2 regions of the Paraburkholderia caribensis genome follow, and region 2 is predicted to be linked to the other one. Evidence: riboswitches for the same ligand, from Rfam matches in the RefSeq annotation. Region 2 holds a riboswitch; the other holds the start of a gene.

Region 1 (9,051 bases), on a different replicon from region 2:
TTTTCACCGCCGCTTCAATAAGGGCGCAAAGCGGTAATTAGAATATCTGTTTTAATTCCGGCGAATGCGTGCGGCGAACGTTTTAGTGCAATCCGAAATTATTCTGATTGCATTGTTTTGTGAATTCGTGGCGAGCAGAGGCAAAAAGCGGCAAACGGGCAAAACCGCCGCTGTCAGTCGTGAAGGGCAGTCGGTGCTCGACGCGCGCCCGTCGATCGGTGCGCATGCAACGGCATGCGCAGTGACGGTGCGCTTTACTGCAAGCGCGCGGACCAGCGATCGGCGATTTCCTGCGACAGGCCCGCCGCGAGCGCGGCCTCGCGGATCTGCCGCCACGTCTGCGGATCGACGGGAATGCCGTTGGCCTCGCGCTCGGCGCGCGTCGCGCGCTCCGGCTCGCCCGGCGCATAGATGCACTCCGCGCCGCCCGCGAGCGGCGACGCCTTCACCCATTCGACGAACGAGTCCGCCTCGGCCTCGGCGTTGGGCGCATCGAATGCGGCAGGATCGGCGATCACCGACAGCATGCAGTTGATGATCGCATGGGTCTTTTGCAGCGTGTCCTCGTGGGTCGTGTAGCCGCCCGACAGCGCGCCGCCGAAAATCTCGCACATCGCCGCGAGGCCGAAGCCCTTGTGCCCGCCCGCCTGTCCGCCGACCGGCATCAGCGCGCCGAACGGCGCTTCCATCATCACTTTCGGCTCGACGGTCGGCTCGCCTTCGTGGTCGATCAGCGAGCCGGGCGGCACCTGCTTGCCCTGGTTGTACGCCACGCGCGTCTTGCCGTAAGCGACGGCGCTCGTCGCGAAGTCGAGCACGAGCGGCGCCCTGCCCTCGCGCGGAAAGGCCGCGCAAAACGGATTCGTGCCGATGCGGCGGTCCGCGCCGCCGAATGGCGCAACGAGCGGATCGCCCGCCACGTTGACGAAGTGAAACGACGCGAGGCCCGCCTTCGCGCACTGCTCGGCCCAATGCCCGATCCGCCCGATGTGATGCGCGTTGCGCAGCGCGACGGCACACACGCCGAGCTTTTTCGCACGCTCGATGCCGAGTTCCATCGCCTCGTGCGCGACGACCTGGCCGAAGCCCTTGCCGCCGTCGACGGTCAACACCGCGCCGACATCCTTCACGACGCGCGCATGCCCATTCAGCTTCAGCTCGCGATCGCGCAGCGAATCGACATAGCGCGGAATCATGCCGACGCCATGCGAATCGTGTCCCGTGAGATTGGCCGCGACGAGGTGATCGGCGACGAGCCGGGCTTCACGCGGCGAACTGCCCGCCTGCTCCCATATCGCGCGCACGTAGGCGTGCAGGTGGTCGACGGGAATACGGGGAGCGTGCGTGTCGTTCATTCGATGATCGGTTCGTCAAAGGAAACAGATAGACAGTGAGAGAAGCCGCCGGCTTCTCTCACGCGAAATAACGCTTCAGCGTCGAACGTTCGGGACGGACCTCAAGGCGCGGCGGCGATCACCTCGGCGACCGCCGCGGTCAGCTTCTTGCCGTACGGCACATGCAGGAACTCGTTCGGACCGTGCGCGTTCGACTTCGGCCCGAGCACGCCGCACACCATGAACTGCGAGGTCGGAAAGCCCGCCTTCAGCACGTTCATCAGCGGGATCGTGCCGCCCTGCCCGATGAACGCGACGTCCGCGCCGAAGTGCTGGCGCGACGCGTTGTTCAGCGCCGTGCCGAGCCACGGCGCGAGTTCCGGCGCGTTCCAGCCCGTCGCGGCGCCCGCGTCCGGCTTGAACGTGACCTTCGCGTTGTACGGCGGATCGAACTCCAGCAGCGACTTCAGCTGCTGCACCGCGTTTTCTGCGTCGACGAGCGGCGGCAGACGCAGCGACAGCTTGAACGCGGTGCGCGGACGCAGCACGTTGCCCGCATCCGCGAGCGACGGCAGACCCGCCGCGCCCGTCACCGACAGCGACGGACGCCACGTCGAATTGAGCAGCGCTTCTTTCGGATCGGTGGTGGTCGGCAGCACGGGGCCGCCGTCCTGGCCGCAGGCCCACGGCAGTTTTTTCCACACATCGTCGCCGAGAATCTTCGCGGTCGCTTCGGCTTCGTCGAGACGGTCGAGCGGAACCGGGCAATGGAAGCCCTTGGGCAGCAGCGTGCCGTCGGCGGCGTCTTCGAGGCGCTCGAACATTTGCCGCATGATGCGGAAGCTCGACGGCGCGATGCCGCCGTAGCCGCCCGAGTGAATGCCCTCGTCGAGCACCTGCACTTCGAGGTCGCCGGACACGAGGCCGCGCAGCGACGTGGTGAGCCACAGCTGATCGTAGTTGCCCGCGCCCGAGTCGAGGCACACGACGAGGCCGACCTTGCCGAGCCGCTCGCGCAAGGCGTCGACGTACGGCAGCAGGTCGTAGCTGCCCGACTCTTCGCAGGTTTCGATCAGGCCGACGCAGCGCGGCCGTTCGATGCCTTGCGCGTCGAGCGCGGCCAGCGCCGTGAGGCTGGCGTAGATCGCGTAGCCGTCGTCGGCGCCGCCGCGGCCATAGAGCTTGCCGTCTTCGAGCTTCGGCGTCCACGGGCCGAGGTCGTTGCGCCAGCCGTCGAACTCCGGCTGCTTGTCGAGGTGACCGTACAGCACGATGGTGTCCGTGCTGCCCGAGCGCGTGGCGGGCGATTCGAAGAAGATCACGGGCGTGCGGCCCGGCAGACGCACGATTTCCAGCTTCAGTCCGCGCACGGGCTGCTGCTCCGCCCACTTCGCGGCTTCCGTGATCACGCGCTCGATATAGCCGTGTTTTTCCCAGTCGGCATCGAACGCCGGGCTCTTCGCGGGCACGGCGATGTAGTCGGTGAGCGCCGGCACGATCTCGTCGTTCCATTTGCGATCGACGAATTCGCGCAGTGTGTCGTGATTCAGCTTTTGAGCCTGTTGGGTATCGTCGGAGATCATGATGGCGGGATCCGGTGCAGTCGAAACGCACATGATAGACCTTACGGCGCGGCTTGCCGAATTCGTGTGAACCTCATGTAAACAACAAGGGCACCTGCCTTGCAATCGCCCTTCAAACCGCAAGCGAACGATGCCCGATCGCGCGACAATGGAAAGATAGATGGCACGTCTGTGGAGGCTCGATGAACACCGTGATGATGATACAAGGCGTCGCGGCCTTCGCCGCGCTGGGGCTGTACTTCCTGCCGTCCATCATCGCCGACCGCCGCAAGCGCTACGACATGCTGACCCTTGCCCTGTTCAATGCATGCATGGGCTGGACGGTGTTCGGCTGGATGATCGCGATGTACTGGGCGTGGCAGCCGAATCCACCCGTCAATCTGGAAGGCGAAGTGGTGCGCTCGCGGCGCATCATCAGCATGCGAAGCTTTACGAAGGGGCTCGGCGAGCGCGTGCGGATGCGCGAATCGCGCGACCGTTCGGCCAAGTAGCACGCAGCCTGCCGCTCAACGACCAGGACCACACGATGCAAATCACTCCGTTCCGGATTTCGATTCCCGACTTCGAGCTTGCCGCGCTCAAGACGCGCCTCGCGCAAACACGCTGGCCCGACACCTTCGACAGCGCGCCCTGGGCGCTCGGCACCGACATGAACTATTTGCGCGATCTCGTCGATTACTGGGCGAGCGGGTACGACTGGCGTGCGACGGAAACGCGGCTCAACCAGGAGCCGCAATTCGTCGCGCAGCTCGGCGATCTGGCCGTGCATTTCGTGCATCGGCGCGGCACGGGGCCGAAGCCCTACCCGCTCGTCATCACGCATGGCTGGCCAGGCTCGTTCATCGAGTTCGCCGAACTGTTGCCGCAGCTGTGCGACCCGGCGTCGTTCGGCGCGGACCCTGCCGACGCATTCGATGTCGTCGTTCCGTCGATGCCCGGCTATGGCTTTTCGGAACGGCCTTCGAAGCCGGGCATGTCGGTGTTCGCGATCGCCGGCCTGTGGGTGGAGCTGATGCGCGGCCTCGGCTACACGCGCTTTGGCGCGCAGGGCGGCGATCTGGGCGCGGCGGTGTCGATCGCGTTGGCGGCCGGCCATGCGCAGCATGTCGACGGCATTCATCTCAACTTCCTGCCGAGTTCATATGCGCCGGGCGTCCCGCCCGACGATCCGTCCATCACGCAGGAAGAGCGGGATTTCCTCGCATCGAGGGCCGTATTTGCCGATGCCGAAGGCGCCTACGCGCACCTGCACGCGACGAAGCCGAACACCGCGGCGTTTGCGTTGAACGATTCGCCGGCGGGACTGGCTGCGTGGATCGTCGAGAAATTCCGTGCGTGGAGCGATTGCGACGGCGACGTGGAGCGCGTGTTTTCGAAGGACCAGTTGCTGACCGATCTGTCCTTGTACTGGCACACGCAGACGATCGGCTCGTCGATGCGGCTCTACGCGGAAACGCGCGCGCGGCCATTGCGCTTCGAGCCCGGCCAGCGCGTCACGCCGCCGCTCGGCTTTGCGCGCTTTCCGAAGGAGATCAGCCGGCCGCCGCGTTCGTGGATCGAACGTGTGTTCAACGTCACGCAGTTCGCGGATATGCCGCGCGGCGGGCACTTCGCCGCGATGGAACAGCCCGCGCTGCTCGCTGAAGAGATTCGGCGTTTTTTCCGGCCGCTGCGCGGCTGAGCGTTCAATCGCGCGTCGTTATCGACGCTAGCGACGTTATCGACGTTAGCGACGCGACTGTGCAAGCGTATCGAAGCGCTCGCGCGCGGCGTCGAGCGCGCCGCCGTGCGTTTCCGCCCAGCGGTCGAGCGTGACGAGTGCGTCGCTCAACGACAGCCCGAGCGCGCTCAACCGATATTCGACATGCAAAGGTTTCGTGCCGCACACGTCGCGGATCACGAGGCCGTTGCGCTCCAGTTCGCGCAGCGTCTGCGACAGCACCTTCTGCGAAATACCGCCAATCTTGCGCAGCAGCGCGTTGTTGCGCATCGGTCCGTTTTGCAGCGCGGGCAGGATCAGCAGTGTCCATTTACTCGCGATCAGTTCAAGCGCGAGCCGCGACGAACAGGCCTCGTCGAATACGTTGCCTGGGTGCTGCGCGTCGTGCGGGACGTCGACGGAATGGTCCGGCGCGGACATTGCCATGGTTACCAGAAGGTGCGTAATGGTCAGCGGGTCACTATACCTCTACGCTGCGTCCATTCTTCAAATGGAGGTAGTGATGGCGTGGTTAATCCTGCTCGCGGCAAGCGTCGTTGAAATCCTGATGGGTCTCGCGCTCAAGTATGCGAATGGCTGGACGCGTTTCTGGCCGAGCGTCGGCGGCGTGGCGGCCGCGCTTGCGAGCGTCTTCCTGCTGACGCTCGCGATGAAGCACCTGCCCGCAGGCACCGCGTATGTCGTGTGGACGGGCATCGGGTCGATGGGCATCACGCTGCTCGGCATCGTGCTGTTCGGCGATCCCGTGTCGGCGCCGCGCATCGCGTGCATGGCGATGATCGTTGGCGCGGCGGCGGCGCTCAAGTGTATCGACGGGTAGTGCGCTTTTTGTATCTGGCATGCGACGGCAGCGCGCGAAACAATTCGCTGTTCGCGCGACTGGCGCTCAATCGAGGTGGATCACCACCGGGGAGCGCGAACCGGGATGCAGATCCCGTCACGCCGCGCGCCTGGGCCTTGCCTTGATCGTTCGATCGGTCTTCCTTCAAGGAGCTCACGCAATGCCTCAAACCTCGCATCTCGTTGCATTTGCCGTTGTCGCGCTCGGTATGGCGCTCACGCCCGGGCCCAATATGATCTATCTGATCTCGCGGTCGATCTGCCAGGGGCGCGTGGCTGGTCTGATTTCGCTTGGCGGCGTGGCGCTGGGTTTCGTGGTTTATATGTTCTGTGCCGCGTTCGGCATTACGGCGTTGCTGCTTGCTGTGCCGTTCGCGTATGACACGCTGCGGTTTGGTGGCGCGCTGTATCTGCTCTATCTCGCGTGGCAGGCTGTGAAGCCGGGCGGACGCTCGCCGTTCCAGGTGCGCGATCTGCCCGTCGATAGTCCGCGCAAGCTGTTCACGATGGGCTTTATCACGAATTTGCTGAATCCGAAGATTGCGGTGCTTTATCTTTCGCTGCTGCCGCAGTTTATTGATCCGCAGTATGGGAGTGTGCTTGGGCAATCGCTGATGTTCGGTGTGGTTCAGATCGTGCTGAGCATTTCGGTTAATTCGGCCGTCGCGATGACGGCGGGATCGATTGCTGTGTTTCTCGCGAGGAAGCCGACGTGGGTCGTGGTGCAGCGGTGGATGATGGGGACGGTGCTTGCTGGGCTCGCGGTTAGGATGGGGATGGACGCGGGGCGGTAGGTTTTGATGTTTTGGTTTTGGTTTTGGTTTTGGTTTTGGTTTTGGTTTTGGTTTTGGTTTTGGTTTTGGTTTTGGTTTTGGTTTTGGTTTTGGTTTTGGTTTTGGTTTTGGTTTTGGTTTTGGTTTTGGTTTTGGTTTTGGTTTTGGTTTTGGTTTTGATGTTGTGTTCTTGGCTGTTGCGCTGGCATCCGCCTCATGACCCCGCGCTGGCATCCGCGATCCGTTAGCGTGCTTCAAGCGTTGCCCCTGTGCGGGGCGGCACCTACTTTTCTTTGCCGCCGCAAAGAAAAGTAGGCAAAAGAAAGCGGCTCACACCGCCAGCCCTTGACCTTTGTCCACGGGCCCCCAACGTCCCCACCCTTCACACGGCAACGCCCTTGTTCGTGTGCGTTGCCAACGCGCTGAATGAGCGCCTCACCCACTTCAAACACCCGTACATGTGCCAGCGGCAGCGAATGGTATGTGCCGCCCAGGTGGCAAACTGTGTGTAGGTTGTCGCGTCGTATGGCTTGGCGCTCTTACAGGGTGGGAGGCGTGCGCTATCGGGTCCGGAGTGGTGCGCGTATGGCGCGAAAGCCGACACACAGTTTGCCACCTGGGCGGCCGTGGATTGTCTGGCGCGGCGTGCTGAAACGCGGGGATATGAAGCGGGTGAGGCGCTTATTCAGCGCGTTGGCAACGAACGTGAGTCACGTGATTGCCGTGTGAAGCGTAAGAACCTTTGGGGGCCCTCAGGCAAGTATTAGCGCTGGCGGTGTGAGCCGCTTTCTTTTGCCTACTTTTCTTTGCGGCGGCAAAGAAAAGTAGGTGCCGCCCCGCACAGGGGCAACGCGTGAAGCACGGAAACGTAGCGCGGATGCCAGCGCAAAGGCCAAACAACCAAACCGCAGAGCGACAAAGCCCCCCACGTTCAAACCGAAACCCCACCCACAAACTTATGCACCAACCCCGCCGGAATTGACCGTGGCTGCCGCCACACCTCATCCTGCCCGAAGGTTTCCTGCCGCAATTCGCCATGGTCATCGAACCACTGGCAAACGAGCCATTCTCCCGTTTTCCGGGCAATCGCCCCGGCATAAGTCACCGTCATCCGCGGCCCGCCCGCTTTGAGCGTCACCACGTCACCGACCATGATTTGCACCGTTTGCGTCGTGTCAAATGCGTCGAAAGTAGCAGTCAGCATGGATGTCCCCGTTATAAGCATTAGGCTGGCTGGAAATTCACTGCCATAAACGCACCGCCGTCCAACGAATTATTAAGAGTGGGGGAAGATTAACAATCGAATATTTCGGCAGCAAGTAATTTTTATTGGAAGCGTTTGCAGCAAAACCGAAATAGACAGGCGGATATCTCGAACGTTCGTCCTTTATTGTTTAGTCCGGCAATCGCCTGTCAGTAAAGGCGGCATGTTGTCGCGCAGCACGGTCCAACCGCAGTTTAGGCGAATGTTCAGGGTATACGTAAATAAGCCCGGCCACCCACCGTCACGATACTGACATTCTGCGCGTTATTACCGGTCTAAAAACCATGCGCCACGCTTGAACGCCGCCATCTGTGAATAAGCGCATCACTGCTGAACGAGAAACAATAGTTGCAATGCGCAATGCACCATGGCTGCAATCGTATGACGCATACGCTGAAAACGTTATCAGATGATTTTCACGCGTATTTTTGTTCCGTCAAAAAACAAAAATGCAGCCGCTCGGGATTTTCCCTAAGCGGCCTTGATCGCCCGCAAGGAAGCGCGCTGCTGATGCCGGACCAACGTCACGCTGAGCGCAATACAGATCACCATCAAAACCGCGTTGATCGCAAGGCTGCGCTGGAACGCATACGCATAGCCGGCCGCCGATGCGTTCGCCGACAATGCGCCAAAGAACGCGCCGCTAATGGCAGCCGTGCCGAACGCCGAGCCGATCTGTAGCGTCGACGTCACCACGCCCGATGCAAGCCCCGCCTTCGCCGGCTCCACTTCGCCGAGCACGATGCGCATGATGGACGGCAACACGAGCCCTTGCCCGACGCCGGCAAGAACGAGCCCGGCATAAAACGATGCACCGAGCGCCGCGTGCGTCGCAGCCCAGCCCGTCACCGCGAAACCAAGCGCCATCATCGAAAAGCCGAGCGTCAGCACATAAGCCCCGATGCGCCGCACCACCGCGGGCGACGTCAGCGGCCCGGCGACGAAGCCGAGCGCGAACGGCATGATCGCGATGCCGGATTGCAGCGGCGTCCAGTGCAAACCCGTCTGCAGATAGATGCCGTACGTGAGAAAGAACGCGCTATTGCAATAGAACAGAAAGGCGAGCACGAGCCCCGTCGAAAAGGCCGGATTGCGGAACAGCTGGAGATCGACGAGCGGGCTGCCGCCGCTGCGCTCGACGCGACGTTCAGTGGCAATGAACGCGGCAAGCGCAGGCACGGCGAGCGCGAACATCGCGAAGGTCCACCACGGCCAGCCCGCTTCGCGGCCGTGCGTCATCGGATAGATCAGCAGGATCAGCACCAGCGACAGCAGCGCGACGCCTTTCAGATCGACGCCCTCGCGCGTCGCAGACTGATTTTCCGGCACATACTTCCACGCGCCGATAAACGCCAGCACGCCGACGGGAATGTTGATCAGAAAAATGGCGCGCCAGTCGAGACCGAACGGCTGGAAGGTGATCAGCGCACCGCCGCCCAGCTGCCCGACGATCGACGCGAGTCCGAACACGAAGCCGTAAAAGCCCATCACGCGAGTCTGCTGATGCAGCGGCACGACGGCCCGCACCGTCGCGAGC
Region 2 (9,051 bases):
TATGAGCCCGCCTTGACAGGTCGCGCCCGTTGTCTTGCTTCATCGGCTAACGCGCGCTCCAGCAATCGTCGGGGTCAGCGCTCGCGGCGCTTCTGTTCGACTTCGAGCCTGTGGCATCGAGTATGAAGGTGCCGCACGCATCGCCTGCCATCGGGCCGTTCTCCAAAGGCTGAGCTTCCAGCGCATAGCCGCCGTTCGAATCGTCCGCAGACAGAATACGCAGCCGATACACGGCCCTCCCGCCCTGCGGCGCCTGATCGAGACCGGACGGCAATGGCGCGCCATCCACATGGGCGGCAGACTCCGCGAACTGCGCCGCGCGATAGAGCGCGGACGCTGCGTCCGTTCTGTGCGCTTTCGCGATATGGCCGCGATATGACGGGATCGCGAAGCCAGCAAGCGTCGCCGCGATCGCCAGCGCGACGATCAGCTCGAGTAGCGAAAAAGCGCGACGATGGGTTTTCATTGCAACAGTCATGACTGGATAAGCACTCAAAAAGGGCGCGCCGCAATGCGCCGCCAGTGTTTTTCGATCGTGCCGCCTTCGATCACCAACTCCAGTTGCAGCCACATCTGCGAATCCGCCTTGCGCCCATAACCTCTCGCGGTAATGAGCCAGGCTTGCGCGCCTGCACGGTTCGCCAGTTGCCACTGTTCGATCAGGCATTGCGGCGCGCGAAACGATAACGCGGTCGGCCACGATGCGAACGGCGCGACTGCACTGGATTCGAAGATCGTTTGCGATTTCCAGCCGACTGGCTCGCCGCCGAAGCCCGGCATGCCCGCGAGCGAACCGTTGACGGCGTTGCGCGCGCACGTCGACAGCGCCGAGTCCGCTGCGTGCAGCGCGATCAGATGGTCGGCCATTCCTGCCGCGTTTCGTGCGCCAGCCACCGATTGCTCGAACCACGCGGCCGAGGTGGCGAGCATCATCGCGGCAATCAGCAGCACGACGGGCAGCGCAATGCCCCGGTCGCGGGGATGCCGGTGCAACCGTCGCCGATGCCTGCATGGCGAAGCGATCACGCTGCATTCCCCTCGTTGTTGCGTATCGCGACGCGCCGCCAGAATGCCCGCCTCCCGCGCGCATCGGCACTGAGCGCGGACACACCATCGCAATCGACATAGCGCGACTGTGACGTCTGCGGCGCGCCTCGAACGAGCACGCACACATCGACGGCGACGACACTCGCCCATTGCGCAGGCAACAGCTGCGCCGCGTCCGTCGCAGACAGTGCGCCCGCAAGCCAGTACCGCAAGCGCACGCGCTCGACGCCTTCGACAAGCGGCTGCGACGAACTCGCCTTCCCCGTTCCTTCGCAGTACAGCTCGGGCTCGCCCGTCGAGCCGCTGGTCTTCGCAAAGAAGCGGTTCACGACGGATACGCCCGGCGCATCGGCATCCGTCTTCGCGATGCCCTGCCCAAGACAGTCGGTCGTGAGACCTGCGGTGGACGGCCACGTCGAAACGTTGTCTGCCACGTAGCGCACGGCGACGCCGTCCGAATGCGTTGCAAGCGATTCACAGGTGAGATTGTCGTCGGCGCCGATCGGCCTGCCGCCCGTGCAGCCGAACAACCCTGGCCGTGCGGCAAACGTGCGCGGCATGTCGGCGGGAACGAAGGCCGCCATCTGCAACTGCTCGCCGATCAGTGTCAACGCGGCCATGCCCGCGTCGTGGATCTGCGCTGCGTCGGCGGCCTGCGCGAAGGCGATTCGCTGCGAGCGGTAAAGCGACACCGCGCCCGCTGTCACGATCAGGCCCAGCGCCATCGCTATCGTCATTTCGAGCAGCGTGTGGCCAAAGTCCACGCGTCCGCCGCATGTACGCGTGCAGAGAGCAAGCGACTTCATCGGGAAAACGCCATTGCGACGCATTGAACGCCTTGCGGCACGTCTGCATCGCCGCACGATGCAGGCATGTCGATCATGTCGCCCGGATGCGCCGCCTTGCCCGGCACGCTGTCCCGCCAGGCCCATGTCGCGCGGGCGAAGGAAAGATCGGCGCCGCCACTCGTGCCCGCATCGCCCTGTGGCAACAGGCTCGCGGCACGCGTTCGCCATTGCGAGATTGCCGCATCGTTGCGATTCGGCGCGCGCGCCGCCTCGGCGATCGCATCGGCGACGAGTGCGGCCTGCTCGCGATAAGACCTTGCACGCGCGTCGCGCGCAATCGACAACTGCACGGCAATCAGACCAAGCACGGTGACGGCCGTGACGGTCACCGCGACGAGTACTTCAAGCAGGCTCTGACCGCGCTGCGAGACAAGACGGGCGCGCGTCATGCCGCCGCTCCGCACGCGCCGTCGACAATGCGCGCCCGCCCACCCGCCGCGATGCGGATGCAGCGCCGCCACTCTTTGCCTTGCGTCGCCTTCGATTCGACACGCGGGCCGATATCGAAGCTGCGAAAGCTGCCGTAGGCCTGGCCCGCGGGTGGCGTGAAGGTGAGATTGGTGAGTGCGCCGACGATGCTGACGGGCGCAAGGTCGGTCTGTGCGCGCAACGGATAGAAGCCGCCGCCGTGCTCGATCATCACGGCCCACCCACAAGACCAGTCGACGACACCCGTTTTGCACGGCTGCCCCGCCGCGAGACAGTGCCGCGCGGCATCGATCCGGCACACGGTCACGCGCGCGCCGCGCCGCAATGCCTCGCCGCGCGCGTAACTGAGCGTGGACAACAGTGCGCGGGCGCGCGCGTCGACCTGATCGCGCACGCGCCACGCAACGAACGACGGCACCGTCAAAGTCGCGACGATCGCGAGCAATGCGATCACGACAAGCGTTTCGAACAGCGTGAACCCACGGCACGCGGGCCGCGTATGAGCATTCCGTTTCATCAGCATTCCTCGATTTCCGACAAGAATGCGACGACTCTAACGATGCCCAACGACGCCCACAATTAGCCGGATGGCCAGGTGGCGGACGCACGAATCCCTGCACGAGAATGTCCGTGCATCAGGTGAATTCGCGGCAGAACTTCAGGGAGAGAAAATGCAGATGCGCGACAAATCAGCGCTTGCGGGAAGGCTTCGCGGGTGCGGCGGGAGCGTTCATCCGGCGAAACTCTTCAATGACGTCCTCGAACTCGGAGACGTCTTCAAAACGCCGGTACACGGAAGCAAAGCGCACGTACGCGATGGTGTCGAGGGCGCGCAGCTCGTTCATCACGAGCTCGCCCAGTTTTTCGCTGCGCACTTCGCGCTCGCCGCTGCCGAGCAACTGATACTCGATGCGCGACGCGGCTGCGTCGATGGCGTCGGCAGCAACTGGACGCTTGCGCAGCGCCAGTTGCATGCTCGCGACGATCTTGCGGCGGTCGAACTCCGTGCGGCTGCCATCCTTCTTGACGACCGAGGGCAACGCCAACTCGACCCGCTCGTACGTCGTGAAACGCTTGTCGCAGGCCGGGCAGCGGCGGCGGCGCCGGATCGCGGCGCCATCTTCGGACACACGCGAGTCGACGACCTGTGTATCGTCATGCCGGCAGAAGGGGCAGCGCATGGCGGCTTAGCGGTAGACCGGGAAGCGCTGGGTCAACTCGGCGACCTGCGCGCGCACGCGTTCGATCGTAGCCGTGTCTTCCGGATTGTCCAGCACGTCGGCGATCAGGTTGCCGACCTGCTCGGCTTCCTTCGTGCCGAAGCCGCGCGTGGTCATGGCGGGCGAACCGAGGCGGATGCCGCTCGTCACGAACGGCTTTTCCGGATCGTTCGGAATCGCGTTCTTGTTCACGGTGATGTGCGCCGCGCCCAGCGCCGCTTCCGCTGCCTTGCCCGTGATCTTCTTGGCGCGCAGGTCGACCAGCATGACGTGGCTTTCCGTGCGGCCCGACACGATGCGCAGACCGCGCTTGACGAGCGTTTCAGCCAGCACGCGCGCGTTGTCGACCACGTGTTGCTGGTACTCCTTGAATTCCGGCGCCAGCGCTTCCTTGAACGCCACGGCCTTGCCCGCGATCACGTGCATCAGCGGTCCACCCTGGATGCCCGGGAAAATGGCCGAGTTGATCTGCTTCTCGAACTCCGCCTTCATCAGGATCACGCCGCCGCGCGGGCCGCGCAGGCTCTTATGCGTGGTGGTCGTGACGAAGTCGGCGAACGGCACCGGGTTCGGGTACACGCCCGCGGCGATCAGACCGGCGTAGTGGGCCATGTCGACCATCAGGTACGCGCCAACCGACTTCGCGATCTTCGACAGGCGCTCGAAGTCGATGCGCAGCGCAAACGCCGACGCGCCCGCGACGATGATCTTCGGCTTGTGCTCCTGAGCCAGCTTCTCTGCGGCGTCGTAGTCGATGTCTTCGGCTTCGTTCAGGCCGTAGCTGACCACGTTGAACCACTTGCCCGACATGTTGACGGGGGAGCCGTGCGTCAGATGGCCGCCGTGCGCGAGGCTCATGCCCATGATCGTGTCGCCCGGCTTGAGCATCGCGAAGAACACGCCCTGGTTGGCCTGCGAGCCCGAGTTCGGCTGAACGTTCGCGGCTTCGGCGCCGAACAGCTGCTTCACGCGGTCGATAGCCAGCTGCTCGACGACGTCGACGTATTCGCAACCGCCGTAGTAGCGCTTGCCGGGGTAGCCTTCGGCGTACTTGTTGGTGAGCTGCGAGCCCTGCGCGGCCATCACGGCCGGGCTCGTGTAGTTTTCCGACGCGATCAGTTCGATGTGCTCTTCCTGACGGCGGTCTTCGTCCTGGATTGCCTTCCAGATTTCCGGATCGACATTGGCGATGGTGCTTTGGGCTTTGTCAAACATGCTGGTTCCGTTAAGTGTGTTCAGGTTGACCGGATCGTGCGCAGGTCGTGTGCCGGGAGCGTATTGGGTACGCAGCACTGCTGGCCACCGCTGATGGTGGGAGCCTTGACGTGGCGTATGAAGGAGGTGCCGCACACGCGAGTCAGGACAACCACCGGCAGCGCAAACGACGGCGCGCGCGAAACATGGCTGCCCAGGCGAACGGCAAAACGGCACCCTGCGCTTCACGGTGGGACGCTCCACCTTGAACCCGTCAGGCTTGACAGCATGGGGTTCTATCGCCAGTCACGCAGGGGTGAGCGCGTTAGTTTATTGGAACCGGGTCGAATAGGCAACCGAGGCAACCGCTCCCGCCAGCGCGCCGCCACGGCAGCCAGAAGCCCCGCCCAGCCACGGCAGCGGCTGCCCGGCAGCCCGCCCGAACGTGCCTTCGCGCGGCGGGGTCATTCTTGCCGCATCGCCGCATTGGAAGTAGGCTTGTGGCCTTTCTTCACAGACCAGGGAACAGCAATGATCGTGTTCGTCACCGGCGCGTCCGCAGGGTTCGGCGCCGCTATCGCCAGGGCTTTCGTCAAGGGCGGCCATCGCGTGGTCGCAACCGCGCGCCGCAAGGACCGCCTGCAGGCACTCGCCGACGAACTCGGCGAGAACCTCCTGCCCTTCGAGCTCGACGTGCGCGACCGCGCAGCCGTCGAAGCCGTCCCCAACGCCCTGCCCGCCGACTTTGCCGCCGTCGACGTGCTCGTCAACAACGCCGGCCTCGCGCTCGGGCTCGAACCCGCGCAACGCGCCGAGCTCGACGACTGGACGACGATGATCGACACCAACTGCACGGGCCTCGTGCAGGTCACGCGCGCCTTCCTGCCGGGAATGATCGAGCGCAGCCGCGGACATGTGTTCAATCTGGGTTCGGTGGCGGGCACGTGGCCGTATCCGGGCGGCAACGTGTACGGCGCGACCAAGGCGTTCGTGCGCCAGTTCAGCCTGAACCTGCGCGCCGACCTGCACGGCACCCCCGTTCGCGTGACGGACATCGAACCGGGCCTGTGCGGCGGCACCGAGTTTTCGAACGTGCGTTTCCGCGGCGACGACGAGAAAGCCGCGGGCGTCTATCAGAACGTCCAGCCGCTCACGGCCGAAGACATCGCCGACTCGATCTACTGGATCGCGACGCGCCCCGCGCACGTCAACATCAATACGATCGAGCTGATGCCCGTTGCGCAGTCGTTTGCCGGCCTGAACATCCACCGCGGCTAGGTTTCGCGGGCGCGCCGCGCCGGCTGGATCGTGCGACACCGGCGCGGCGCCCGTCGTGCAGGCCGAACGCAACCAGGCACGAAAGTGCCCGAAAATGCGGCGCGCTTTTGCGTTCCGGTAAAATGCGCGCCATGAATATGTCTGACAGTCAGTCCGGCGCGGAAATCGGCTTTATCTGGCCGATTCGCGTGTATTACGAAGACACCGACGCCGGCGGTATCGTGTTTTACGCGAACTACCTGAAGTTTTTCGAGCGCGCTCGCACCGAATGGCTGCGCGCGTGCGGCGTCGATCAACGCAAGCTGGCCGAAGAAACGGGCGCGCTGTTCGTCGTGCGCAGCACCGCGCTCGACTATCGCGCGCCGGCCCGGCTCGACGACATGCTGCGCATCGTCAGCCGGATCGAGCGGCTTGGCCGCGCGTCGGTGGATTTCGCTCAGGAAGCCTGGCGCGACGACACGCTACTGGCAACGGGCACGATCCGCGTCGGCTGTGTCGACTCGCAATCGATGAAGCCGGCCGCCATTCCTCCGCCGGTCCACGCCGCATTGCGGCGCGAACCGGGTCCCAGCGTGTCAACGGCGAGTATCTGAGCGTCGTTGTTAGCTGGACAGTGAACTCGTAACGGTCACAACAAGACCAAGCATGGTTCGGCGAAGAACCCGCCGAAGCTTCCGGTTTGCCAACAGCATGCCAACCGAACGCTTCGACCCACCTTGCAGCCGGACGCCGCACCCGGGACGTTACAACGAACCTCTATGAACACTACACAAGATCTGTCGATCATTTCCCTCGTTCTCAACGCGAGCCTGCTGGCGCAGGCAGTGATGGCGCTGCTGTTGCTGCTGTCGCTGATGTCGTGGACTTTCATCTTCCGCAAGTGGTTTGCGATTCGCCGCGCGCGGGCGCAGACTGAGCGCTTCGAACGCGATTTCTGGTCGGGCGGCGACCTGCAGGCGCTGTATCAGAGCGCCGCGAACAACCGTCACACGATCGGCGCGCTCGAACGTATTTTCGAGTCGGGCATGCGTGAGTTCCTGAAGGGCAAGGAAAAGCGTCTCAACGATCCGGGCGCGATTCTCGACGGCGCGCGCCGTGCCATGCGCGCCGCGTTCCAGCGCGAAATGGACGTGCTCGAAGCCAACCTCGCGTTCCTCGCATCGGTCGGCTCGGTCAGCCCGTATATCGGTCTGTTCGGCACGGTGTGGGGCATCATGAACGCATTCCGCGGCCTCGCGAACGTCCAGCAGGCTACCCTCGCGAACGTCGCGCCCGGCATTGCCGAAGCGCTGACGGCAACGGCCATCGGCCTGTTCGCCGCGATCCCCGCCGTGGTCGCCTACAACCGCTACGCGCACGATATCGACCGCCTCGCGATCCGCTTCGAAACCTTCATCGAAGAGTTCTCGAACATCCTGCAACGCCAGGCCCATTAAGGAGTCCACGATGGCCGGTTCAGTCCGTTCCAGCATGCGCGGCAGCCGCTCGCGCCGCGCCATGGCCGACATCAACGTCGTCCCGTACATCGACGTGATGCTCGTGCTGCTCGTGATCTTCATGGTGACGGCCCCGCTGGTGGCGCCGTCTATCGTCAACCTGCCGACTGTGGGCGGCGCCGCGCCGCAGCAGCAGACGCCGCCCGTCGTCGTCAACATCAAGGCGGACGGCAATATGAACGTCAAGTACAAGGACGACGCGGGCGCGACGCAACAGGAGACGATGACGCAGGCCGATCTGCGCAGCTTCGTCACCGACCGTCAGGCCTCGCATCCCGACCAGCCCGTCGTGATCGCCGCCGACAAGACCGTCAAGTATGAAGTCGTGATGAACGTGATGTCCGACCTGAAGGCTCGTGGCGTCAAGCGCGTTGGATTGCTCGTCAAATCGCAATGACCCGCCAGAAAAACGCCTACCCGCTTCGACCGCCGCGCGAGCGCGGCACGTGGCGCGCGTTCGCGCTCGCCGCGCTGATGCACGTGCTGCTGGGGTTCTTCCTGTATCACGGCATCCACTGGCAGAACAGCACGCCCGCGGGCGCCGAAGCCGAATTGTGGACGGAAGTGCCCGACGTGCCGGCGCCGCGTCCCGTCGTGCCGCCGCCCGCGCCCGTGAAGCCCGCGCCGCAGGTCAGCGACGAACAGGCCGATATCGCGCTGCAGGAAAAGAAGCGCAAGCAGCAGGAAGCGCAGCGTCAGGCTGAACTTGCCGAGCAGCAGCGCCAGCAGAAGTTGCAGGCCCAGCAGGAAGCCGAGGCGAAACGCCAGCAGCAGCTCGCCGCCGACCAGGCAGCAGCGGCCGCCGCCGCGAAGCTCAAGCAGCAACAGCAGCAACAGGCCGACAGGCTCAAGCAGCAGCAACTCGCCCAGCAGAAGCAGGAGCAGTTGAAGAAGCAGCAGGAAGAGCAGAAGGAACAGCAAAAGGAACAGGAAGCGAAGCAGGCGCAAGCCGACGCGCAGGCCAAGGCTGACGCGGCGAAGGCCGCCAAGGCGAAGGCCGCCGCGCAGGCCGCCGAAGCCGCGAAACAGAAGGTGGACGCGGAACGGCGTCAGCGCCTCGCCGCGCTGCAAGGCATGGCGGGCGGCGAAGGCTCGACGGGCAACGGCCTCGCGAAGAGCGGCACGGGCAGCGGCGCGGGCGGCAACGCCGCGTCGCCGGGCTATGCAGAGAAGGTTCAGCGCCGCGTGCGTCCGAACATCATCTGGTCGGGTGATACATCGGGCCTGCAAACGGTCGTCTCCGTGCGCTGCTCGCCGACGGGCACGCTGCTGAGCGCAACCGTCACTCGCAGCAGCGGTAACCAGGCGTGGGACGACGCCGCACTGCGGGCCGTCCAGCGGTCGGATCCGATGCCGCAGGACATCGACGGCAAGACGCCCGGCAGTTTTACGATCACGCTGCGTCCGGCCGCCTGACGCAGGCGTTTCCGTTTCGCACGCTGTCGCGGGTGGACCGGGAACGAAATCTGCGTAGGCCGGTCTGTTTGTAGTCGTGAAGTGTTAGCAATTCGTTTTTGGGGAACCTATACAGAATGAGTT

The links. Region 2 has a riboswitch for ZMP and ZTP ahead of glyA (serine hydroxymethyltransferase). Riboswitches for the same ligand answer to the same signal wherever they lie in the genome.
Region 1: it holds a riboswitch for ZMP and ZTP, as region 2 does, so the genes downstream of both, C2L66_RS23405 (LysE family translocator) here and glyA (serine hydroxymethyltransferase) in region 2, are expected to answer to the same signal.

Annotation. Positions count from the first base shown of each region.
Region 1 is NZ_CP026102.1:1,553,305-1,562,355, forward strand. It holds gene C2L66_RS23375 (malate/lactate/ureidoglycolate dehydrogenase) at 255-1,355, opposite strand; gene C2L66_RS23380 (M20 family metallopeptidase) at 1,457-2,917, opposite strand; gene C2L66_RS23385 (superinfection immunity protein) at 3,100-3,408, shown strand; gene C2L66_RS23390 (epoxide hydrolase family protein) at 3,444-4,598, shown strand; gene C2L66_RS23395 (winged helix-turn-helix transcriptional regulator) at 4,644-5,057, opposite strand; gene C2L66_RS23400 (DMT family transporter) at 5,140-5,457, shown strand; ZMP/ZTP riboswitch at 5,503-5,600, shown strand; gene C2L66_RS23405 (LysE family translocator) at 5,639-6,271, shown strand; gene C2L66_RS23415 (YodC family protein) at 7,182-7,454, opposite strand; gene C2L66_RS23420 (MFS transporter) at 7,986-9,051, opposite strand, start outside.
Region 2 is NZ_CP026101.1:2,917,782-2,926,832, forward strand. It holds gene C2L66_RS12895 (DUF3318 domain-containing protein) at 1-16, shown strand, start outside; gene C2L66_RS12900 (type IV pilin protein) at 47-466, opposite strand; gene C2L66_RS12905 (pilus assembly PilX family protein) at 493-993, opposite strand; gene C2L66_RS12910 (PilW family protein) at 1,023-1,853, opposite strand; gene C2L66_RS12915 (prepilin-type N-terminal cleavage/methylation domain-containing protein) at 1,850-2,284, opposite strand; gene C2L66_RS12920 (GspH/FimT family pseudopilin) at 2,281-2,841, opposite strand; gene nrdR (transcriptional regulator NrdR) at 3,014-3,505, opposite strand; gene glyA (serine hydroxymethyltransferase) at 3,512-4,759, opposite strand; ZMP/ZTP riboswitch at 4,944-5,058, opposite strand; gene ydfG (bifunctional NADP-dependent 3-hydroxy acid dehydrogenase/3-hydroxypropionate dehydrogenase YdfG) at 5,270-6,016, shown strand; gene ybgC (tol-pal system-associated acyl-CoA thioesterase) at 6,139-6,609, shown strand; gene tolQ (protein TolQ) at 6,775-7,452, shown strand; gene tolR (protein TolR) at 7,463-7,909, shown strand; gene tolA (cell envelope integrity protein TolA) at 7,906-8,928, shown strand; gene tolB (Tol-Pal system beta propeller repeat protein TolB) at 9,045-9,051, shown strand, end outside.